Regions from separate parts of the Paenibacillus sp. FSL R5-0517 genome, predicted to be linked through region 1. Evidence: a T-box and tRNA genes for the amino acid it is inferred to sense, from the RefSeq annotation. Region 1 holds a T-box; the other regions hold tRNA genes.
The links. A T-box is a leader RNA that pairs with one kind of tRNA and senses whether it is charged. The one in region 1 lies ahead of leuS (leucine--tRNA ligase), so its partner is inferred to be a tRNA-Leu.

Region 2: it encodes a tRNA-Leu, which carries the amino acid that the T-box ahead of leuS (leucine--tRNA ligase) is inferred to sense. The anticodon was not compared.
Region 3: it encodes a tRNA-Leu, which carries the amino acid that the T-box ahead of leuS (leucine--tRNA ligase) is inferred to sense. The anticodon was not compared.

The regions. Positions count from the first base shown of each region.
Region 1 is NZ_CP150235.1:4,924,527-4,928,744, reverse strand. Features, by position in the region: gene MKX40_RS21925 (class I SAM-dependent methyltransferase) at 1-434, shown strand, start outside; gene MKX40_RS21920 (aminoglycoside phosphotransferase family protein) at 649-1,605, shown strand; T-box leader at 1,716-1,985, shown strand; gene leuS (leucine--tRNA ligase) at 2,063-4,218, shown strand, end outside.
Region 2 is NZ_CP150235.1:359,631-363,848, reverse strand. Features, by position in the region: gene MKX40_RS01775 (LysR family transcriptional regulator) at 1-342, shown strand, start outside; gene MKX40_RS01770 (hypothetical protein) at 471-1,331, shown strand; tRNA gene MKX40_RS01765 (tRNA-Gly) at 1,535-1,605, opposite strand; tRNA gene MKX40_RS01760 (tRNA-Pro) at 1,619-1,692, opposite strand; tRNA gene MKX40_RS01755 (tRNA-Arg) at 1,709-1,785, opposite strand; tRNA gene MKX40_RS01750 (tRNA-Gly) at 1,791-1,865, opposite strand; tRNA gene MKX40_RS01745 (tRNA-Leu) at 1,874-1,961, opposite strand; tRNA gene MKX40_RS01740 (tRNA-Lys) at 1,971-2,046, opposite strand; tRNA gene MKX40_RS01735 (tRNA-Gln) at 2,059-2,133, opposite strand; tRNA gene MKX40_RS01730 (tRNA-His) at 2,146-2,221, opposite strand; tRNA gene MKX40_RS01725 (tRNA-Thr) at 2,319-2,394, opposite strand; tRNA gene MKX40_RS01720 (tRNA-Asp) at 2,417-2,494, opposite strand; tRNA gene MKX40_RS01715 (tRNA-Met) at 2,520-2,593, opposite strand; tRNA gene MKX40_RS01710 (tRNA-Val) at 2,611-2,686, opposite strand; tRNA gene MKX40_RS01705 (tRNA-Glu) at 2,809-2,880, opposite strand; tRNA gene MKX40_RS01700 (tRNA-Ser) at 2,898-2,989, opposite strand; tRNA gene MKX40_RS01695 (tRNA-Asn) at 2,993-3,068, opposite strand; tRNA gene MKX40_RS01690 (tRNA-Ala) at 3,070-3,145, opposite strand; tRNA gene MKX40_RS01685 (tRNA-Ile) at 3,178-3,251, opposite strand; rRNA gene rrf (5S ribosomal RNA) at 3,311-3,427, opposite strand; rRNA gene MKX40_RS01675 (23S ribosomal RNA) at 3,504-4,218, opposite strand, start outside.
Region 3 is NZ_CP150235.1:5,427,112-5,431,329, reverse strand. Features, by position in the region: rRNA gene MKX40_RS24275 (23S ribosomal RNA) at 1-843, shown strand, start outside; rRNA gene rrf (5S ribosomal RNA) at 920-1,036, shown strand; tRNA gene MKX40_RS24265 (tRNA-Asn) at 1,121-1,196, shown strand; tRNA gene MKX40_RS24260 (tRNA-Glu) at 1,201-1,272, shown strand; tRNA gene MKX40_RS24255 (tRNA-Val) at 1,279-1,354, shown strand; tRNA gene MKX40_RS24250 (tRNA-Met) at 1,373-1,446, shown strand; tRNA gene MKX40_RS24245 (tRNA-Asp) at 1,474-1,551, shown strand; tRNA gene MKX40_RS24240 (tRNA-Gly) at 1,575-1,649, shown strand; tRNA gene MKX40_RS24235 (tRNA-Arg) at 1,656-1,732, shown strand; tRNA gene MKX40_RS24230 (tRNA-Leu) at 1,750-1,828, shown strand; tRNA gene MKX40_RS24225 (tRNA-Pro) at 1,836-1,909, shown strand; gene MKX40_RS24220 (BofC C-terminal domain-containing protein) at 2,154-2,846, shown strand; gene ruvC (crossover junction endodeoxyribonuclease RuvC) at 3,137-3,640, shown strand; gene ruvA (Holliday junction branch migration protein RuvA) at 3,637-4,218, shown strand, end outside.

The DNA of each region.
Region 1 (4,218 bases):
CATTCTGCGATTGCGTCAATTATCTGCTTGAACAAGAAGATGTCGTTCGAACATTCCAGCGGACATATGAGATGCTGAAGCCGGATGGAACGTTTTTGTTTGATGTGCATCATCCCAATACGCTTATCCGTTATGATGAGGAGCAGCCTTTTGTGCTTGATGAGCGCTCCGTATCTTATATTTGGACTTGTGATTTGGACCAGGATCGCTGTGAGATTGAGCATCATCTCAGTATTTTTTCACGTGTGGATGACGGCAGCAAGGATATGTATCAGCGGTTTGAAGAAGTTCATGTCCAACGTGCATATAACCCGGACTGGATGAAGCTGGAGTTATCCAAGGCAGGTTTTAGAGATGTGAAGGTATATGCGGATTTTGAATGGAAAGAGGCAGGAGACAGCGCACAGCGCTTGTTCTACGTTGCTGTGAAGTAAGTATAAAAGATAAAAACTGTTCCTTATGTTGTATGGGGGCAGTTTTTTTATTTCTCGTAAAGATGGATTGACATGTTTCTGTGATCGGGCGAAGAAATGCTTGGAAAGACCCAAGAGCGTGACAAAAAGTATTGCGAGCTAAAGTAAAGGAGGCGATAATAGTCGGATAGAAAGCGTTTTCTATGGAAACCAATAGTCGAGGTGAGGTGTGGAAGTGGAAAGTACATATAAAACAAGACTCTCGTCAGAACAAATAAATGCCATAATCGAGCAGCATCTATCTGCAAGTATACAGGACTACAAGGAAATGGTGGATGGCTGGGCCAATCATGCATATCTCATTACATTGAGTGACCAACAGCAAGTGGTACTCAAAATTGCCCCTTCGGCTTCCACCAATCTGATGCGCTGTGAGCAGGATCTGATGATTGCTGAGGTCGAGGCACTGCGTCTCATCGGCGAGTTGAAGGATGTTCCCGTACCCAAAGTTCTGGTTTATGATGATTCGTTAACCATGGCTTCAGCGCGGTATTTTATCATGGAGTACATGTCTGGAACACCCTATAATCAGGTCAAGGATCAGTATTCTGCGGAAGAGCAGGAAGCCGTTGAACAACAACTGGGGCGTTACAATCGTCGAATAAATGAAATCAAGGGCGAGAAGTTCGGATATTTCTCAGAGCAAAAACAGCGTTATTCCACATGGAAAGAAGCATTTATGAACCTGATGGAAGACGTTCTTGCCGATGGGGAAGAAGCCGGGATTACATTTTCGATGGATCACTCTGAATTGAGACGTTTGATTGAAGAGAAATCGGATGTGTTGGACGATGTAAAAGAACCTCTTCTTGTCAGCTGGGATCTATGGGATGGAAATATTCTAGTAGACAAAGGTCGCATCACAGCAATTATTGATTTTGAACGTTCACTGTGGGCAGACCCTCTGATGGAGCATTATTTCAGTCATTTTAACTATACACCCGGTTTTGTGAAAGGTTATGGGCGTGCGATTACGACTGAAAGTGAGCTAAAAAGAAGAAGTCTGTATGACTTATACTTTGATCTGGTGCTGCGCATTGAGTGCGCTTATCGGCAATATGACAATCAGGAACATGTGAATTGGACTATTCATAACCTGGAGGAAGGAATTGAGCGATTTCGGTTGTCCTGAACAGCAACCGCGTTATGAAGGGTACGAACCATGAGCTTCAAGATGGTGTTTATAACATGTAATATTGACTTTGGGCTTGCTTTTTTATATAATGTTCCCGATATTGTATACATATTTCGATGATAAGGATTAGTAGTGATTTCTGTACATCACAGAGAGCCGGCGGTTGGTGCAAGCCGGTTGACAGTAAATTGCGAACTCGCCTTGGAGAAATGCGGTGATTACACCATCCTGTCTAACCTGCTAAGTATAAGCTGGAATTCAGGAATGGAAATCCGCATCGGTTAACCGCCGTTACAGGTCCAAAGGGAGTGGATGACGAAGCACGTTCGTCCGCTAACTAGGGTGGTACCACGGGAATTCAACCTCTCGTCCCTAGCGCTGCAAACGCTACGGGATGCTGAGGTTTTTTTGTTGCAATTAAAGCTAAGCGAGTAACCTGAAGGAGGAACAATAGATGAGTGAGAATAACCAGCCGAAGCACGGCTATCAGCCACAAGTCATGGAAAAAAGTTGGCAGCAATACTGGGATGCCAATAAAACGTTTAAAACGGGTGAGGACCCTGCTAAACCGAAATTTTATGCACTGGATATGTTCCCTTATCCATCCGGTTCAGGTCTGCACGTAGGTCACCCGGAAGGATATACGGCAACGGATATCGTTTCCCGTTACAAACGTATGCGCGGTTACAATGTATTACATCCGATGGGTTGGGATGCTTTCGGTCTGCCTGCTGAGCAGCATGCATTGGATACAGGTGAACATCCACGGCATATTACATTCCGCAATATTGACAACTTCCGTCGCCAGATCAAATCACTCGGTTTCTCCTATGACTGGGATCGTGAGATCAGCACAACGGACCCTGAGTATTATAAATGGACACAATGGATATTTATCCAGTTGTACAATAAGGGCCTCGCTTATGTGGACGAAGTCGCAGTAAACTGGTGCGAAGCACTTGGAACGGTACTGGCTAATGAAGAGGTTATTGATGGCAAGAGTGAACGCGGTGGACATCCGGTTGTACGTAAACCGATGCGTCAATGGGTACTGAAAATTACCGAGTATGCAGAGCGTCTGTTGGAAGACTTGGAAGAGCTGGATTGGTCTGAAAGCATCAAGGATATGCAGCGTAACTGGATCGGTAAATCGACAGGTGCAGAAGTTGTTTTTGCCATTGAAGGTCGCGAGGAAGTTATTAAGGTATTCACTACCCGTGCGGACACATTGTTCGGTGCGAGCTTTGCAGTACTTGCTCCGGAACATGAATTGGTAGAAGCGATTACAACGGATGACCAACGTGAAGCGATTCAGGCTTATCAGGAGCAGGCTTCTCGTAAGAGTGATCTGGAACGTACGGATTTGGCCAAGGACAAAACAGGTGTATTCACTGGTGCTTATGCAATCAATCCCGTTAATGGTGCAAAATTGCCGATCTGGATTGCTGATTACGTTCTTGCGGGTTATGGTACAGGTGCGGTTATGGCTGTTCCAGGGCATGATGCGCGTGACTGGGAATTTGCGAAGCAGTTCGGTCTGGATATCATTGAGGTTATTCAAGGTGGAGACGTTACACAAGAGGCATATTCCGGTGATGGCGCACATGTGAATTCCGATTTCCTGAACGGACTGAACAATGAAGAAGCAGTTGCCAAGATGATTGCCTGGTTGGAAGAGAACGGTAAAGGACAAGGGAAAGTAACCTATCGTCTGCGTGATTGGCTGTTCAGCCGTCAGCGCTACTGGGGTGAGCCAATTCCGATTCTGCATCTGGAAGACGGAACGATGAAGACCGTACCGGAGGATCAACTTCCACTGCTGCTGCCTGATATCGATCAGATCAAACCTTCGGGTACTGGAGAATCACCACTGGCGAATGTTACGGAGTGGGTGAATACGGTAGATCCGGAAACGGGAATGAAGGCGCGTCGTGAGACCAACACCATGCCACAATGGGCGGGTAGCTGCTGGTATTACCTGCGCTTTATCGATCCGCACAATGACAAGGAACTGATCTCCAAGGAGAAACAGCAGCAGTGGCTGCCTGTTGATCTGTACATTGGCGGAGCGGAGCACGCGGTGCTTCACTTGCTGTATGCTCGTTTCTGGCATAAAGTACTGTATGATCTGGGTGTTGTGGATACCAAAGAGCCGTTCCACAAACTGGTGAACCAAGGTATGATCCTAGGCACGAACAATGAGAAAATGAGTAAATCTCGTGGTAATGTCATCAACCCGGATGAAATTGTGAATGAATTCGGTGCGGATACATTGCGTCTGTACGAAATGTTCATGGGACCATTGGAAGCGACAAAACCGTGGAATGCAAACGGGGTTGAAGGCATGCACCGCTTCCTGTCACGTGTATGGCGTCTCTTCATTAACGAAGATACAGGAGCCATCAATGACAAGATTACGGTGGACGGTGGAACGGATGAGTTCAAGCGGACTGCTCACAAAACGATCAAAAAAGTGACGGAAGATCTGGAACATCTGCGCTTCAACACATCTATCAGCCAGCTGATGATCTTCATCAACGATGCATACAAAGCCGATACACTGCCTCGTGAAGCGATGGAGAACTTTGTGCAACTGCTGTCACCACTGGC
Region 2 (4,218 bases), 2.4 Mb from region 1:
GGCAACGAATCCAGTACTCGGCGACTAACCAACCAATGGCTCGCGCAACATGACATTCGTTTGAGGAGTACGGTGGAGATGGATTCCCTGGAAGCCATCAAACAGCTTGTGTTAATTGGGGGGCCTGTCTCGTTCATGTCACGAATGGCAGTACAGTGGGAGGAGCAGCACGGGCTCATTCAGGTTCTTCCCATTCCGGGAGAGCAGGCACCGCGCCATATATATACCGTACATAACAAGGACCGCCATCCTTCAGTTCAAGTAAATCGCTTCAAAGAAGTGCTGCGAGAGGTGAGCTACGGCTTCCCTGTTTCCATAGCGAATTCCCCTGATCCTCTATAAACTATCGTTTGCCATTCATCAAATCTATGCAGGGTTAACGCAATGTGCGTTCCCCGTTAATCGCGTTCAGATACTCGGACGATAAAGTGGGAGCTGTACGTTAATCCAGATTAGGAGAGTGATTGGTTTTGAAAAAGTGGAAAAAGGTAACTGCCTCATTCATGCTGAGCATCGTAACATTGGGAAGTGGATTGACGTTTCTGGGAGCACCCCAGGCTTCAGCTGCTGCCAATGCTGTTCCTGCTTATGAAGTAAAGTTTCTAGCCAAGCCGGAACTCGTATTGAATACAGATGGGACACCACGCAGTGAAGTCATTCAGACCCTCGGCCTGAGTTCCACGCCAAGAAACATTAACGTAGAGTACTTTGACACCAATGCGCTCGGACTGGATGAGCAAGGATGGAATGTTCGTTTTCGCAAGAAGGATGATAAAAACAACTACGAACTGACCTACAAAAAACGATACCCTGTCATCAATGGTGATATCAACGCAGCGCTGACATTGGCTAACCAAGAAGGATTCGATAAATCGGATGATAATTACGAGGCTGAGATCGATTGGGGATATGGCAAACAAACACTAAGCTTCTCCAACACGAAAAAGGTCGATACCAATGCAACAGGTGTTCATCTTCCTACAGAGCAAGAAGCCTTGAACATGTTACTGGACAAGCTCCCTGGCAAATTGAAAAACTGGTCTGCCTCCAACTGGGGCAAGCAACAGCTGACGCAATCCCGTGCATATGGCCCGATCACATTCCAACGTTATGAAGGTACATGGAATGGTCAAGAACTTACACTCGAAGTATGGCCGATCCGTAATGCAGCAGGTACAGGTACTGAAAATATCGTAGAGGTCTCTTTCAAAACAGATGATGCTGTAGCCGTATCGGGCCTGCGTACCCAACTGCTGCAATTGCTGGAGAACAACAACTGGCTAATTCCGGCCGATGGCTTGAAGACACAGACGATTCTTGAAAGATACTAATTATTCCTCATCGTACTAATGAAACATCGCAAGCTCCTCTTCCTGCGTGCATCGTAGAAAGCGGAGCTTTTGTCGTTCCTTGAATTAAGTGAATTAAGATACTTATACAGTAAGCTAATTTAGAGTTCACTAATTAAGAGTTTAAATGACTAATACAAAAAGAGCCCCTGCAATAAGCAAGAGCTCTTTCAATATATCTAGGAAGCGGGTGATGGGAATCGAACCCACGCTATTAGCTTGGAAGGCTAAAGTTCTACCATTGAACTACACCCGCATAATAAAAAAAATCGGGATGACACGATTTGAACATGCGACCCCCTGGTCCCAAACCAGGTGCTCTACCAAGCTGAGCTACATCCCGATACTTATGAAAATAATGGCGCGCCCTGAGAGATTCGAACTCCCGGCCTTTTGATTCGTAGTCAAACGCTCTATCCAGCTGAGCTAAGGGCGCAAATATGGAGCGGAAGACGGGAATCGAACCCGCGACCCTCGCCTTGGCAAGGCGATGCTCTACCGCTGAGCCACTTCCGCAAAACATATGGTGCGGTCGAGAGGACTCGAACCTCCACGGGGGGTTAGCCCACACGGACCTGAACCGTGCGCGTCTGCCAATTCCGCCACGACCGCAAAATATAATGGTGAGTCATGAAGGGCTCGAACCTTCGACACCCTGATTAAAAGTCAGGTGCTCTACCAACTGAGCTAATGACTCAAAATAATGAAATGGCTGGGGATATAGGATTTGAACCTATGCATGACGGAGTCAAAGTCCGTTGCCTTACCGCTTGGCTAATCCCCATTAAAAAAATCATGGGGCGATCGAGGGGAATTGAACCCCCGAATGCCGGATCCACAAACCGGTGCGTTAACCACTTCGCCACGATCGCCATAGAGTAAGCCATTCATCCACTAAGAGTATCTTAGTATTAACAACTGCATCTATAATATACATTCAATTACAAATTCAGATGTAAATACTAAAAATGGTGCCGGCGAGAGGACTTGAACCCCCAACCTACTGATTACAAGTCAGTTGCTCTACCAGTTGAGCTACACCGGCATGGTGTATATTTAATTAAAAATGGCGGAACCGACGGGATTCGAACCCGCGATCTCCTGCGTGACAGGCAGGCATGTTAGGCCAACTACACCACGGTTCCATAATACTTTCTCGAGGAAAGTGAATTGCGGGGGCAGGATTTGAACCTGCGGCCTTCGGGTTATGAGCCCGACGAGCTACCGGGCTGCTCCACCCCGCGTCGTTAAAAAGATAATATGGTGGAGGCTGAGGGGATCGAACCCCCGACCCTCTGCTTGTAAGGCAGATGCTCTCCCAGCTGAGCTAAGCCTCCATAATATGACCCGTAGGGGATACTCTCACTTCGTTCGAGACTGCGAAGCAGCTGCTCACGAGGTATATCCTCCGACGAACCTTTGGGATTCTCATCCCTTTTTAAAGCAATAGGTATTGCTATGACCCGTAGGGGATTCGAACCCCTGTTACCTCCGTGAAAGGGAGGTGTCTTAACCCCTTGACCAACGGGCCTTGCTAAAAAAATTATCTGGCGGAGAGAGAGGGATTCGAACCCTCGAGACGCTTGTGACGCCTACACGATTTCCAATCGTGCTCCTTCGGCCAGCTCGGACACCTCTCCATATGGCTCCCCGAACAGGGCTCGAACCTGTGACAACTCGATTAACAGTCGAGTGCTCTACCAACTGAGCTATCAGGGAATGGTGGAGCCAAGCGGGATCGAACCGCTGACCTCCTGCTTGCAAGGCAGGCGCTCTCCCAGCTGAGCTATGGCCCCATACTCTGGTTTTTTTTGTTGTGGTCTTGCTATGGGCCCTGGTGGACTCGAACCACCGGCCTCACCCTTATCAGAGGTGCGCTCTAACCAACTGAGCTAAGGGCCCTAATATATATCCCTTATTCCTTGACAAGGGGGGCAAAAAAAATACCCCAAAGGGAAATCGCTTGGCGGCGTCCTACTCTCCCAGGACCCTGCGGTCCAAGTACCATCGGCGCTAGAGGGCTTAACGGTCGTGTTCGGGATGGGTACGTGTGGAACCCCTCCGCCATCGCCACCAAACGCGGTGCTTACATTTCAGAGTTCGTTCTCTGAAAACTAGATTCGAAACGAAACATGCGAACTATCACTTGCATATTTGGATAAGCCCTCGACCGATTAGTACTGGTCAGCTCCATGCATTGCTGCACTTCCACCCCCAGCCTATCTACCTCGTCGTCTTCAAGGGGTCTTACATACTGGGAAATCTCATCTTGAGGGGGGCTTCACGCTTAGATGCTTTCAGCGTTTATCCCGTCCGTACATAGCTACCCAGCGGTGCTCCTGGCGGAACAACTGGTACACCAGCGGTACGTCCATCCCGGTCCTCTCGTACTAAGGACAGCTCCTCTCAAATTTCCTACGCCCACGACAGATAGGGACCGAACTGTCTCACGACGTTCTGAACCCAGCTCGCGTACCGCTTTAATGGGCGAACAGCCCAACCCTTGGGACCTACTTCAGCCCCAGGATGCGATGAGCCGACATCGAGGTGCCAAACCTCCCCGTCGATGTGGACTCTTGGGGGAGATAAGCCTGTTATCCCCAGGGTAGCTTTTATCCGTTGAGCGATGGCCCTTCCATGCGGTACCACCGGATCACTAAGCCCGACTTTCGTCCCTGCTCGACTTGTAGGTCTCGCAGTCAAGCTCCCTTATGCCTTTGCACTCTTCGAATGATTTCCAACCATTCTGAGGGAACCTTTGGGCGCCTCCGTTACTCTTTAGGAGGCGACCGCCCCAGTCAAACTGCCCACCTGACACTGTCCCCGCACCGGATTACGGTACCAGGTTAGAACCTAGATACGATCAGGG
Region 3 (4,218 bases), 500 kb from region 1:
ACAAGACGGAAAGACCCCATGGAGCTTTACTGCAGCTTGATATTGAATTTGGGTACGATCTGTACAGGATAGGTGGGAGCCTGAGAGACATGAGCGCCAGCTTGTGTGGAGGCAACGTTGGGATACCACCCTGATCGTATCTAGGTTCTAACCTGGTACCGTAATCCGGTGCGGGGACAGTGTCAGGTGGGCAGTTTGACTGGGGCGGTCGCCTCCTAAAGAGTAACGGAGGCGCCCAAAGGTTCCCTCAGAATGGTTGGAAATCATTCGAAGAGTGCAAAGGCATAAGGGAGCTTGACTGCGAGACCTACAAGTCGAGCAGGGACGAAAGTCGGGCTTAGTGATCCGGTGGTACCGCATGGAAGGGCCATCGCTCAACGGATAAAAGCTACCCTGGGGATAACAGGCTTATCTCCCCCAAGAGTCCACATCGACGGGGAGGTTTGGCACCTCGATGTCGGCTCATCGCATCCTGGGGCTGAAGTAGGTCCCAAGGGTTGGGCTGTTCGCCCATTAAAGCGGTACGCGAGCTGGGTTCAGAACGTCGTGAGACAGTTCGGTCCCTATCTGTCGTGGGCGTAGGAAATTTGAGAGGAGCTGTCCTTAGTACGAGAGGACCGGGATGGACGTACCGCTGGTGTACCAGTTGTTCCGCCAGGAGCACCGCTGGGTAGCTATGTACGGACGGGATAAACGCTGAAAGCATCTAAGCGTGAAGCCCCCCTCAAGATGAGATTTCCCAGTATGTAAGACCCCTTGAAGACGACGAGGTAGATAGGCTGGGGGTGGAAGTGCAGCAATGCATGGAGCTGACCAGTACTAATCGGTCGAGGGCTTATCCAAATATGCAAGTGATCATTCGCATGTTTCGTTTCGAATCTAGTTTTCAGAGAACGAACTCTGAAATGTAAGCTATGCGTTTGGTGGCGATGGCGGAGGGGTTCCACACGTACCCATCCCGAACACGACCGTTAAGCCCTCTAGCGCCGATGGTACTTGGACCGCAGGGTCCTGGGAGAGTAGGACGCCGCCAAGCGAACTCTTTCATCATACATAGAAAACAAGCTCTGCATGTGGACATTGTACGATGGATTGCATTTGCCCTGCAAATGCATATTATTCCCTGATAGCTCAGTTGGTAGAGCACTCGACTGTTAATCGAGTTGTCACAGGTTCGAGCCCTGTTCGGGGAGCCATTAAGGCCCGTTGGTCAAGGGGTTAAGACACCTCCCTTTCACGGAGGTAACAGGGGTTCGAATCCCCTACGGGTCATATTATGGAGGCTTAGCTCAGCTGGGAGAGCATCTGCCTTACAAGCAGAGGGTCGGGGGTTCGATCCCCTCAGCCTCCACCATAAGATTTTTAATAACGACGCGGGGTGGAGCAGCCCGGTAGCTCGTCGGGCTCATAACCCGAAGGCCGCAGGTTCAAATCCTGCCCCCGCAATTATACTTTCCCAATGGAAAGTGATCTGGAACCGTGGTGTAGTTGGCCTAACATGCCTGCCTGTCACGCAGGAGATCGCGGGTTCGAATCCCGTCGGTTCCGCCATTTTATATCTATCAATACCGTATGCGGAAGTGGCTCAGCGGTAGAGCATCGCCTTGCCAAGGCGAGGGTCGCGGGTTCGATTCCCGTCTTCCGCTCCAATATTTGCGCCCTTAGCTCAGCTGGATAGAGCGTTTGACTACGAATCAAAAGGCCGGGAGTTCGAATCTCTCAGGGCGCGCCATTATAACTTCATAATTTGCCGGCGTGGCGGAATGGCAGACGCGCTCGACTCAAAATCGAGTGGGAAACCGTGGAGGTTCGAGTCCTCTCGCCGGTATATATAACGGGATGTAGCTCAGCTTGGTAGAGCACCTGGTTTGGGACCAGGGGGTCGCATGTTCAAATCGTGTCATCCCGATCTCGAAAAAGTACTATCTAACTTATAGATAGTACTTTTTTTGTGTTTATCTTTATTACGTTGCGATATTACAAAGGGAATACGATTACGATGTGTGCTTAACATAACTTTCAATATGCCATCAGCTATTGGCCCATGGTCCCTTGGTTCATGAATATACGGGTTACTCTTCAGACGACAAGTTTTGCATAAAGCCTCGTTCTTTAGGTCACAATAGGTTTAAAAAGTGATAGAAGGGGTTCATGTGAACACGTTTAACTTCAGGAAACAATTCAAGAGACGCTGGCGACGGTGGAAACGAACAGTATGGATGACGGTTGCTTTGCTTGCAGTTACGATATTGGCTTACAGCGGATTGTCTATCTCATCGGCGATTGAACGTTTGCTGACCACTAATTTTAGTGAGGCAACTAGTGTGATGGGACCTGTTACGCCGGAGACCAGATCTGATCAGGAGATTCAGGCGTTAGTAGAGCAACTTAATACTGATCCGGATCATTTAACGAGTGTGGTTTTGGAAACACAGTACATTTGCGGAGTGGAGACAGAACAGTTGGGCAAGATGGCTAGACCACAGTTGAAGATGCTGCTGGTTCAACATCCGGAATGGGATGCTACCGTTGGAACATCAGATGAGTTGCATTTGAAGCAACGTGTAGATGACCTTTCACCGCTTTGCAAACAGCAGGCGTATATTAGCATAGATGCTGTGGGGAACCTTAATTTGTATGAGGGTAAGCCTGCAGAAGAGAAGGTTATTCGTACGTTTTTTCAGTTGGATGTGGGGACGTTGGAGAGTTCTTTGCCTGAAGGGGTGCTGGAGCAATTGCAGCAGGGTATCCGGATTCAGGACAAGGATGAGTATGATAGCGTAATCTCAACGTTTAGTGACTATGCGGTGGATGAAGATCATCATTTAATCCGCAATGGCGGGTAATCTTTTGTGCTAACTTACAACGTTAAGATACTGAAGTAATAATTAGATGGTTGGAGACCAGTGGCATTGGTGTTTCGCGAACTAATATACGTGGAATGTGGTGATGGACATCGAAGAGATGTCCTTTTTGTCGTTTTTGCCGAAATACATGAAAATACGAATAAACATGAAAAAAATCACGAATAAAGACGAGTAATGGGTTAGACAAAGTTTTTCCTGCCGCAGGGTCTATCTTTTGTTATAATGAAATGAACGATACATATGTTCGCTTTTGTGAGGGAGAGATGGTTTTGCGTTTTTTGGGAATTGACCCGGGGATTGCGATTGTTGGTTTTGGTTTTGTTGATAAAATCGGCAGTAAAGTGGTACCCGTACAATATGGATGTATTCAGACGGAAGCTCATACCCCTGAAGAGGAACGGTTGCTTCATGTATATGAAGGTATGGTGCAATTAATTGATAAGTACAAACCGGACGCAGTAGCGTTAGAGAAACTTTTTTTCAATCGGAACGTTACAACAGCGATGTCTGTCAGTCAGGCTAGGGGCGTCATGGTACTTGCTGCTGCACAGAAGGGTTTGCCTATTGCAGAGTATACACCAATGCAGATCAAGCAGGCTGTTGTTGGGTACGGTAAGGCTGAGAAGAAGCAAGTGCAGGAGATGGTCAAAATGTTCTTGCGTCTTCAAGTCATTCCTAAACCGGATGACGTAGCGGATGCGTTGGCTGTAGCCGTGTGCCATGCGCACTCTTATACATTAAATTCCAAGTTGAATGAGGTATTGCGAAAATGATTGATTTTCTAAGAGGACAGTTCATTCATGTAGAGAATGATTATATTGTGTTGGACGTTCATGGTGTGGGGTATCGCGTATTTTGTCCGAATCCATTTGCGTTCGCTAAGCAAGAAGGCGAAATTACCGTGTACACTCACCATCATGTGCGTGAGGATGCGATGCTGCTGTTTGGATTTGTGACACGGGATGAACAGCGCTTGTTCCGCAAACTGATTGAAGTATCCGGTATTGGTCCCAAAGTGGCGCTGGGCATACTCGCTGGAGGTACACCAGAACATGTGGTTACAGCGATTTACCAAGAGAATTTAACGTTCTTGACCAAATTGCCAGGCATCGGGAAGAAGACAGCGCAACGCATGATCCTGGATCTCAAGGATAAGCTGGATAGTTTTGGAGCGGCAGCGTATGCAACAGGTTTGTTCGCTCCTCCATCGGAAGAGTCGGGAAGTGGTTCAGCCTGGGATGAGGCACGTGAAGGTCTCAAGGCACTTGGGTATACTGACAGTGAACTTGATAAAGTATGGCTCAAATTGAAAAAGGATGTTACTACAGCGGATTCCGTTGATGTGTTGATG